Regions from separate parts of the Ectothiorhodospira variabilis genome, predicted to be linked through region 4. Evidence: predicted binding sites of a transcription regulator. Region 4 holds the regulator's gene; each other region holds the start of a gene.
What was found. Region 4 encodes FliA, which starts transcription of late flagellar genes. Its sites were predicted from a motif close to GCTAAAGTTNNNNNNNNNNCNGCCGATA; they were not measured.
Positions count from the first base shown of each region.

Region 1: LPW30_RS01340 (methyl-accepting chemotaxis protein) is a predicted target of FliA. The motif match lies at 1,377-1,404, and genes of this name have one in related genera.
Region 2: LPW30_RS12000 (YjfB family protein) is a predicted target of FliA. The motif match lies at 1,123-1,150, and genes of this name have one in related genera.
Region 3: LPW30_RS15220 (flagellin N-terminal helical domain-containing protein) is a predicted target of FliA. The motif match lies at 1,007-1,034, and genes of this name have one in related genera.

Region 1 covers NZ_JAJNAO010000001.1:297,896-300,083, reverse strand. The annotation lists gene LPW30_RS01340 (methyl-accepting chemotaxis protein) at 1-1,316, opposite strand, end outside; gene ubiD (4-hydroxy-3-polyprenylbenzoate decarboxylase) at 1,461-2,188, opposite strand, start outside.
Region 2 covers NZ_JAJNAO010000012.1:28,896-31,083, reverse strand. The annotation lists gene LPW30_RS12010 (metal ABC transporter ATP-binding protein) at 1-151, shown strand, start outside; gene LPW30_RS12005 (metal ABC transporter permease) at 151-1,089, shown strand; gene LPW30_RS12000 (YjfB family protein) at 1,212-1,409, shown strand; gene pilV (type IV pilus modification protein PilV) at 1,613-2,062, shown strand; gene LPW30_RS11990 (PilW family protein) at 2,059-2,188, shown strand, end outside.
Region 3 covers NZ_JAJNAO010000028.1:7,215-9,402, forward strand. The annotation lists gene LPW30_RS15215 (motility associated factor glycosyltransferase family protein) at 1-394, shown strand, start outside; gene LPW30_RS15220 (flagellin N-terminal helical domain-containing protein) at 1,132-1,971, shown strand; gene LPW30_RS15225 (flagellar protein FlaG) at 2,073-2,188, shown strand, end outside.
Region 4 covers NZ_JAJNAO010000008.1:80,947-83,134, forward strand. The annotation lists gene LPW30_RS09820 (MinD/ParA family protein) at 1-426, shown strand, start outside; gene LPW30_RS09825 (RNA polymerase sigma factor FliA) at 438-1,160, shown strand; gene LPW30_RS09830 (chemotaxis response regulator CheY) at 1,264-1,644, shown strand; gene LPW30_RS09835 (protein phosphatase CheZ) at 1,654-2,188, shown strand, end outside.

The DNA.
Region 1 (2,188 bases), on a different contig from region 4:
AGGACCTTGTCGGTGAAATCGTCGAAGCGGGTCTTGTGCTTCACCGGATCGGTATCCGGGATGGGCTTGTAATTGCGGTCGAACAGATCCTCCAGGCGAATGCGGCCTGCGTCCACCGCCGCCTCGAACGCGTGTCCGACAGCAGCAGCAGCCTGTTCGGCTTCCTGGCGCACCTGATCGTGCAGGCCCCCCAGTCCCACATCGCCCAGAAGCTCGTAAATCAATTCCGCCCGCTCCGCCAGTTGCTCCGCCTGGGAGGACAGATGGCTCACATCGTCCTCGGTCTCCCGCAGGTGGCTGCTGACGGTCTGGATGGCCCGGGTCACCTCGTCCAGATGATTGTGATTCTGCTCGGCGCCACTGACCACCGTCTGGATGCAGTTATCTGCATTGGCGGAGTGGTTGAGGATGTCGGAGAGATGCTGATCCACCTTCACGGTGCGGTCGGCGCTGCCCTGCACTGCCTCCACCAACTGCTGCATGGTGGAGGCAGCCTGGTGGGTCTCCGTGTTGATCTCCTGGACCATCTGACCAATCTCACCGGTGGCCTGAGAGGTTCGGTTGGCCAGGCTGCGCACCTCGTCCGCCACCACCGCAAAACCCCGGCCCTGTTCGCCGGCACGGGCGGCCTCGATGGCCGCGTTCAAGGCCAGCAGATTGGTCTGCTCGGCAATGCCGCTGATCACCCCGGTGATGCGCTGAATCTCTCCGGCGCGGCCTTCCAGACGGGACATGAGCTGGGAGGCCTGCTCCATGCGTTCCTTCATCTCCTCCATGTGACTGAGGGCGTCCTCCACGCAGGCATGACCGGCGTGACTGGCCTCGTTGGTCAGGCGGGCGCTCTCGGCAGCCTGCCCGGAACTCTCCACGGAGGTCTGCACCGTGGCTGAGATGTGCCCGGACGCATCGGCGATGCCGTTGACGGTGGAGACCTGGGAGTGCACCCGCTGCTTGAGGGTGACCGACGCATGGGACACTTCGGCGGCAGAGACAGCGATACGGGACCCGGTATCGGCCAGGCGCCCCGCCAGCTTGCGTTGCCTCTCCAGGGCCTGGGCGATGACCTTGCTGCGCGGATCTTCCGTGACCGTCAGTGGGGCAGGGGGGCGGGAGAGGGTCTGCGCGTAAAGTGTTTCCAGGGCCTGCTCACGGGGTGCCACGTGCAGTCGGTCCATCACCGTGATGGCGCCGCCGGTAGCCAGCATGGATGCCAGGATGGCTGCCCCCGGCCCGGGCCCCAATAGCCAGACGAGGGTCAGTGCGAGCAACCCGGCCAGAACCACCAGACCGATCATGAGGAGTATGCGTTGTGTCATGGCGAGATCCGTGATGAGAAGAACACGGGGCGCCTGCCCGGCGCCTCCCTGCGAGTTAAGTATCGGCCAATACCGTCAGGCCTGTAGGGTTTGACTCAACTCAATCTACCGCAGACCACGACACCCGCAAAGCACGCTCGTCGGCTAGATGCCCAGCTCGTCCCAGATCTCGTCAACGCGTCGTTTCACCTCGTCGCTCATGACGATGGGCGTGCCCCATTCCCTTTGAGTCTCTCCCGGCCACTTGTTGGTGGCATCGAAACCCATCTTGGAGCCCAGGCCGGACACAGGGGAGGCAAAATCCAGATAATCAATAGGGGTATTATCGATGGTGACCGTATCACGACCCGGATCCATGCGGGTGGTCATGGCCCAGATCACATCCTTCCAGTCCCGCGCGTTCACATCATCATCGACGATGATCACGAACTTTGTATACATGAACTGGCGCAGGAAGGACCACACCCCCAGCATCACCCGCTTGGCGTGACCTGCATATTGCTTGCGAATGCTCACCACTGCCAGGCGATAGGAACAGCCCTCGGGGGGCAGATAGAAATCCACGATCTCCGGAAACTGCTTGCGCAGTATGGGCACGAAGACCTCGTTGAGGGCCACACCCAGGATTGCCGGCTCGTCCGGTGGCCGGCCCGTATAGGTACTGTGGTAAATGGGGTCGGGCCGGTGGGTGATGCGTTCCACGGTGAACACCGGGAAGCTGTCCACTTCGTTGTAGTACCCGGTATGGTCACCAAAGGGCCCCTCGGGTGCCATGTCGTCCGGGTGGATCACACCCTCGAGGATGATCTCGGCCGTGGCCGGCACCTGCAGATCGTTGCCCAGGCAGCGGGTGAGCTCCGTGCGCGAACCTC
Region 2 (2,188 bases), on a different contig from region 4:
CGCCCGCCGCTACGCCGACAAGGTGCTGCTGCTCAATCGTCAGGTGGTGGGTATGGGGGCTCCCGAGCGCATGCTGGTGGATGAGATGCTGGCCCGAACTGCGGCGGCGGGATGGGTGCGGGATCATGAACCCTTGGTGGAGGCATCGTGATGGCATGGTTCGAATCCCTGGGCATGGCCCTGATCGACGTATTGATCGCCGGTTTGATGCTGATCGTGGGCCTGTTTCCCGAGGCCCTCTCGGCACCCTTCGACTACGCCTTCATGCAGCGGGCCCTGCTCACCTCCATCCTGGTGGGCGCCATCTGCGGCCTGCTGTCCTGCTTCGTGGTGCTCAAGCGCTGGTCGCTTTTGGGCGATGCCATTTCCCACGCCGTGCTGCCCGGTGTGGCCATCGCCTATCTGCTGGGCTGGCCCTTCTTCATTGGCGCCTTCCTGGCCGGCGCCGTCTCGGCCCTGGGCATTGGCGCACTGGAGCGGCACACACGCATCAAGTCCGATGCGGCCATGGGCCTGATGTTCACCTTCGCCTTCGCCCTGGGGGTGGTGATCATCGGCAAGATCGCCACCAATACCCACCTGATGCATATCCTTTTCGGGAATGTCCTGGGTGTTCAATATCCGGCGCTGATGCTCACCCTGTTCTCCGGCGTGGTGGCCCTGGTGGCGGTATGGGTCTTCTATCGATCCCTGGTGCTTTACACCTTCGACCCCATGCAGGCCCAGGCCCTCGGGTTCAATACGAGCGTGGTGCATTACGGGCTGATCCTGTTGCTTACTCTCACCATCGTCGCCAGCCTGGAGACGGTGGGCATCATCCTGGTGGTGGCCATGCTCATCACACCGGGGGCCACGGCTCATCTGCTCACCGACCGACTGACCACCATGATGTTGTTGTCGGTGGGCACCGGGATATTGTCGGCGGTGCTGGGGTTGTATCTTTCCTTCCTGTTCGATGTGGCCTCAGGCGGTGCCATCGTGCTGGTGGCTACCGCGCTGTTCGCCGTGGCCCTGCTGGCAGCGCCCCGCCACGGCCTGGTGGGTCGCTGGTGGCGTCGGCGCCGGGGGGCGGCAGCCATGGTGCCCTGAGGGCGGGTGGTGAGAAAGATTTCTGTCCGGTGCCCTCAAGTCGGCTTCAGGTCTGCCGCTACCCTTCTCGAGCCCTCTGAAAACGGCTTCACATTCACGCATGCGATGTTTCGGAGATCCCCATGGACGCCAACGCCATTGCCAATCTGGCCACTCAGTTGAGCCAGCAGCAAACTGCCCTTGACGTGGGCACGGCCGTCACCAAGAAGGCCATTGATGTCCAGGCACAGGTCGCCGCCGATCTGGTGGATGCACTGCCCGATCCCGGTTCTCAGGTCCTGCCTGCCAATCTGGGCAACAACATCAATGTAACGGCCTGACGGGCCCCGAAGGCGCAGCCCCCTGATGAGAACGGCCTCTTCGGGGCCGATTCACTGAGCCCCTTGCCCCTTGGGGGAGAGGGGTCGGGGTGAGGGGGGCGGCTGCAAGGACTTGATGCCCTTGCCCGGTTGGCTTAGTCTGCCCCTGCCCGACCCCGGCTCGGCCCACAAGGAAACGGATATCGTCACAGGAGGTGACCCCCATGCCAAACCGACTTCCTCGTCCCCCCTCAGCACCCCGTCATCTCCAGGGCTTCACTCTCGTCGAAGCCCTGGTTGCGCTGCTGGTGCTTTCCATAGGCCTGCTCGGCTTGGCCGGGCTGCAACTGTTCTCCCTGCAAAGTGCCCATTCCGCCTACCAGCGCACCGTGGCCAGCATCATGGCCATGGATGCCGGCGAGCGTCTGTGGCTGGCGGCGGCCACGGGTATGGCGGACCCGGAATCCGTGCAAGGGCCATGGCGTGGCCACTGGCAACATGATCCGGATGCTCCGGAGCGCGTCGGCCTGCCCGAGGCTGGCGATAGCGCGCTGGACTGCGGTGCCTCGGGTTGCACCGTGCGCATCCGGTGGGTGGATGGGCGATTCGATGACGCGGATGACAGGCCGGTGTTCGAATATGCATTGCAACCGCCAGCGGTATCGCTGCCATGAGTGCGGCTCCTGTTGAAGTGGGGCCACAGTATCCGGCGCGGGGTTTTTCCCTGGTCGAGCTGATGGTCGCCATGGTGATCGGCCTGATTTTGATGGCCGGGGTGGTGCAGGTCTTTCTCGCCAACC
Region 3 (2,188 bases), on a different contig from region 4:
TCTACGAATGAAGCTTTCCGAGTTTAAAGAGCTTTCTGAAGATATTGTTCATCTTTCTGGGGAATTAGGATCACTAAAAGACTTGCATGGTGAGCTACAGGGCGTGCCTGGCGCAGTCAAGCTAAACAGCCGACTGAAAACTCGCTTCCGAAAATACCGCCGACTCAAGCATCCTGCTCGTATTATGGTGGAAGCGTTTACCGCTCGATCGCGTATTGGTGCTCATACTGTGCTGCAGAAGCAGGAAAAGGATGAGCCCTTATCAAGCCGCCAAGGGTTGTCGCTTGCCCAGAGTTTTTATCGGGACGTAGCGAAAGGCTGCGATCAAGGGATTAAACTGTTGGAACAGACCTTGGATGAAGTCCATAAGAAAATGTCAGGCAAAGAGGTTTGAGAGGGTTTTTAAAGAGTATCATCCGGCGTGTTGATCACCTTATATAAGTCAGCCCTTCCTGCAGGTGCTTGTAAAGAACGCGTCGCATTTGCAATTAGGTCGGTGAGCGCGGCATTACGGCTTTGGCCTGTTGACTTGATGGCTGCGAAGCAGCCCAAGTTGGCCGGGGGGTGCGGCAGGCCGCGCAGGGCAGCAAACGACTAGCAGCGCCGGGCCCCAGACGGGCATGCCCGCTCCCGTTGGTGGCTTCGTCCTACTCATGATGCGGTCGGACTTGTCCACGCTGCTGGCACCACGTAAAGCTGGCCCGAGATGGTCTGTCCGCAGTCGGTGCAGGCCGCATCGTAGTGCCATGGCGACTCAATTCCGGGCGTGCGCCCTCTGGCGAACAACATGTTGGTGCGATTCCGGGCAATCAGAGATGTTCCTTCTTCTTTTCTGAAGCGGTGGAGATCAACGTCCCCCGGGTATCGCTTCAGCTCAATTCGGAATAGCCTGCCCCGTCATTCCCGATAAGCGGCCATATCTTGCCGCGAGCCGGTGACTTTGCTCCCTTCCCATCACGCGCGGCACCACCAAAGAGCCACTCGCGGAAAATTTTTGCCGTTTGCGGCTAAAGCTTGCCACTTTGGTGCCGATAACGGGTTTGAACGGGGATAAAACCTGCCGGCGACGGACTCCCGATTCACAGACCCATAGGGCCAAGAGAGGCCCAAACAAGGCTTAGGAGAACGATCATGTCACAGGTCATTAACACCAATATCGCATCGCTCAACGCACAGCGGAACCTGAATGCAACCCAGGGGCAGCTCCAGACCTCTCTTGAGCGGTTGTCGTCGGGTCTGCGGATCAATAGTGCCAAGGACGATGCTGCAGGCTTGGCGATTTCGGAACGGTTCAGCGCCCAAATTCGCGGCCTCAATCAAGCTGCCAGAAATGCGAATGACGGCATTTCGCTCGCGCAGACGGCAGAAGGCGCACTTTCTGAGATCAGTAATAATCTTCAGCGGATGCGAGAGCTTGTGGTGCAGGCTGCTAACGATTCGAACAGCGGAAGTGATAGGGAAGTTATTCAAAAGGAGATCGCAGCCCTGACAAGCGAGATTGGTAGGGTCATTGATCAGACGAAATTCAATGAAATTGAGGTGTTGAAAGCAAGTACAGAGCTAACCTTCCAGGTCGGGGCGAATAATGGAGATACGATCACTGTTAATCTTGAGGATATCCTTAATTTATCGACTGCAAGTTTTGGTACCGTAGATCTGACTGACATCGATGTTGGAGGCGCAAGTGCTGGTGCGATTGGCGATTTTTTGGATGAGCTTGACACTGCTATCACTGTTGTAGCTGACGCGAGGGCAGAATTAGGTGCTATCCAGAACCGCTTTGAGTCTGTTGTCGCTAATCTTAATAATGCGTCCGAGAATCTTTCTGCTTCTCGTTCCAGGATCCTGGACGCAGATTTTGCTCAGGAAACTGCCAACCTCACCCGGTCGCAGATCCTCCAGCAGGCCGGCACCTCGGTGCTTGCACAGGCGAACCAGGCACCCAATAATGTGCTTGCGTTGCTCCAGTAATACCCGGGGCTTGAGGTGAACGCAAAAGCCCGGGCGACAACCGTCCCCCGGGCTTTTGTTCTCCCCGCCATCGGGGGAGGAGATGGCAGATGGATACGAGAATGAATGTCATACCCATGAACCTGGCGCCGACGCGGCAGGCTAGTGGGCAGGAGATGGCCGGCAAGGTTTCGCCGTCGGACGCCGGTGGCCAAGGGCGGTCGGTGTCGCAGGCTGA
Region 4 (2,188 bases):
GAGGTGTTGGTGGTGGTCTGTGACGAACCCGCCTCCATCACGGATGCCTATGCGCTGATCAAGGTCCTGTGTCGGGATCACGGCGTCATGCGGTTCCGCATCCTGGCCAACATGGTGCGCAACGAGCAGGAAGACGAGGGTCGGAGTCTGTTCCGCAAGCTGGTCGCCGTGTGTGACCGTTTTCTCGACGATGTCACGCTCGACTACGTGGGTTCGATTCCCTACGACGATTATCTTCGCAAGGCCGTGCAACGTCGTCAGTCCGTGGTGGAGGCCTACCCCTCTTCTCCGGCGGCCCGGTCATTCGCGGCCTTGCCCTCGCGCATCGAACAATGGCCCATGCCCCGAGGGGCCCGGGGCGGCATCGAATTTTTTGTGGAACGTCTGATCAATAGCGATCAGAGTGATCTGGAGCCAGCACCATAAGCGGTCTCGCCATGTATGCCAGCCAACAGTTGGATTCCAATAGCCTGGTGGATGAGCATGTCGCCCTCGTCAAGCGTATTGCTTACCACCTGCTGGCGCGCCTGCCGGCCAATGTGCAGGTCGATGATCTGATTCAGTCGGGCATCATCGGCCTGCTGGAGGCTGCCCGTCATTACGACGCGTCCCAGGGTGCCAGTTTCGAAACCTACGCGGGTATCCGTATCCGTGGCGCCATGCTGGATGAGGTGCGTCGCAGTGACTGGACGCCCCGTTCCGTGCATCGTCACTCACGGCAGATCAGTGAGGTGATCCGCCAGATCGAAAACCGGGAAGGGCGGGAGGCCTCCGCGGCCGAGATCGCCGAGGCGCTCGGCGTGGATATGACGACCTATCAGGACATGCTCCGTGATGCGGTCTCTAGCCGGGTGCTGGGTTTCGATGACCTGGGGGATGATGATGCCTCGGCAGAGAATCTGCTGACCTCTGATGGGCCGGATCCGCTGATGGATCTGACACGAACCGATTTCAAGAAGGCGCTGGTGGAAAACATCGGCGAATTGCCGGAACGGGAAAGACTCGTGCTGTCCCTGTATTATGACGAGGAATTGAACCTGCGGGAGATTGGTCAGGTGCTGGGGGTGAGTGAATCCCGAGTCTGTCAACTCCATGGTCAGGCGCTGATGCGGCTCAAGGCGCGCATGGGCGACTGGGTGGGGGATGGCGTTCGGGTCTGAAATATCCCCGAGGTCACTGGATTCTGGGACACGTATCAATTCCGCGCGACGAGCGTGCGGTTCACGATTTGCGCATCACTGGAGGTTTTTTGTGAACAAGAATATGAAGATCCTCATTGTGGATGACTTTTCCACAATGCGTCGCATCATCAAGAACTTGCTGCGGGATCTTGGGTACAACAACACCTCCGAGGCGGATGATGGACACACGGCGTTACCCATGCTGCAAAATGGTAACTACGATTTTCTGGTCACCGACTGGAACATGCCCATCATGCCGGGCATCGACCTGCTTCGGGCAGTGAGGGCAGACCCCCGCATCAAGGATCTGCCAGTGCTCATGGTGACCGCAGAAGCCAAGCGCGAGCAGATCGTTGAGGCGGCTCAGGCGGGCGTGAACGGCTACATCGTCAAGCCGTTCACGGCAGAAACCCTGCGGGAAAAGATCGACAGGATCTTCGAACGCCTCGAGCAAAACGGTTGATCATTGCCCATGGATAAGAGCCAAGACAGCGACAAAGAGGCCCTTTTCAAGAAGGAGCAACTGGAGCGAGCCCGGGAACTGGTTCAGATGATGGAGGCCGGCCAGGAAGACAAGGCGGGCCACCTGATCGAGGAGCTGGGCCGCATGCACGAGAGCATGCTGTTCCAGGAACTGGGCAAACTGACCCGCGACCTGCACGAGGCGCTCAACAGCTTCCGCCTGGATACTCGTCTGTCGGAACTCACTCATCAGGATATTCCTGATGCCAAGGAGCGCCTCAATTACGTGGTGGCCATGACGGAACAGGCTGCTCACCGCACGCTCAACGCGGTGGAGGACAATCTGCCCGTGGCGGAGTCGCTGGCCACTCGCGCCGGGGAACTGGGTGCGGAGTGGACACGCTTTCGCCAACGCGAGATGTCTCTCGAGGAGTTCAGACAGGTGAGCCAGAAATTGAGCGATTTTCTCGCGGACACGGAGCGGGATGCAGACAAGCTGCGCAAGGGTCTGTCCGAAGTGTTGATGGCACAGGACTTTCAGGATC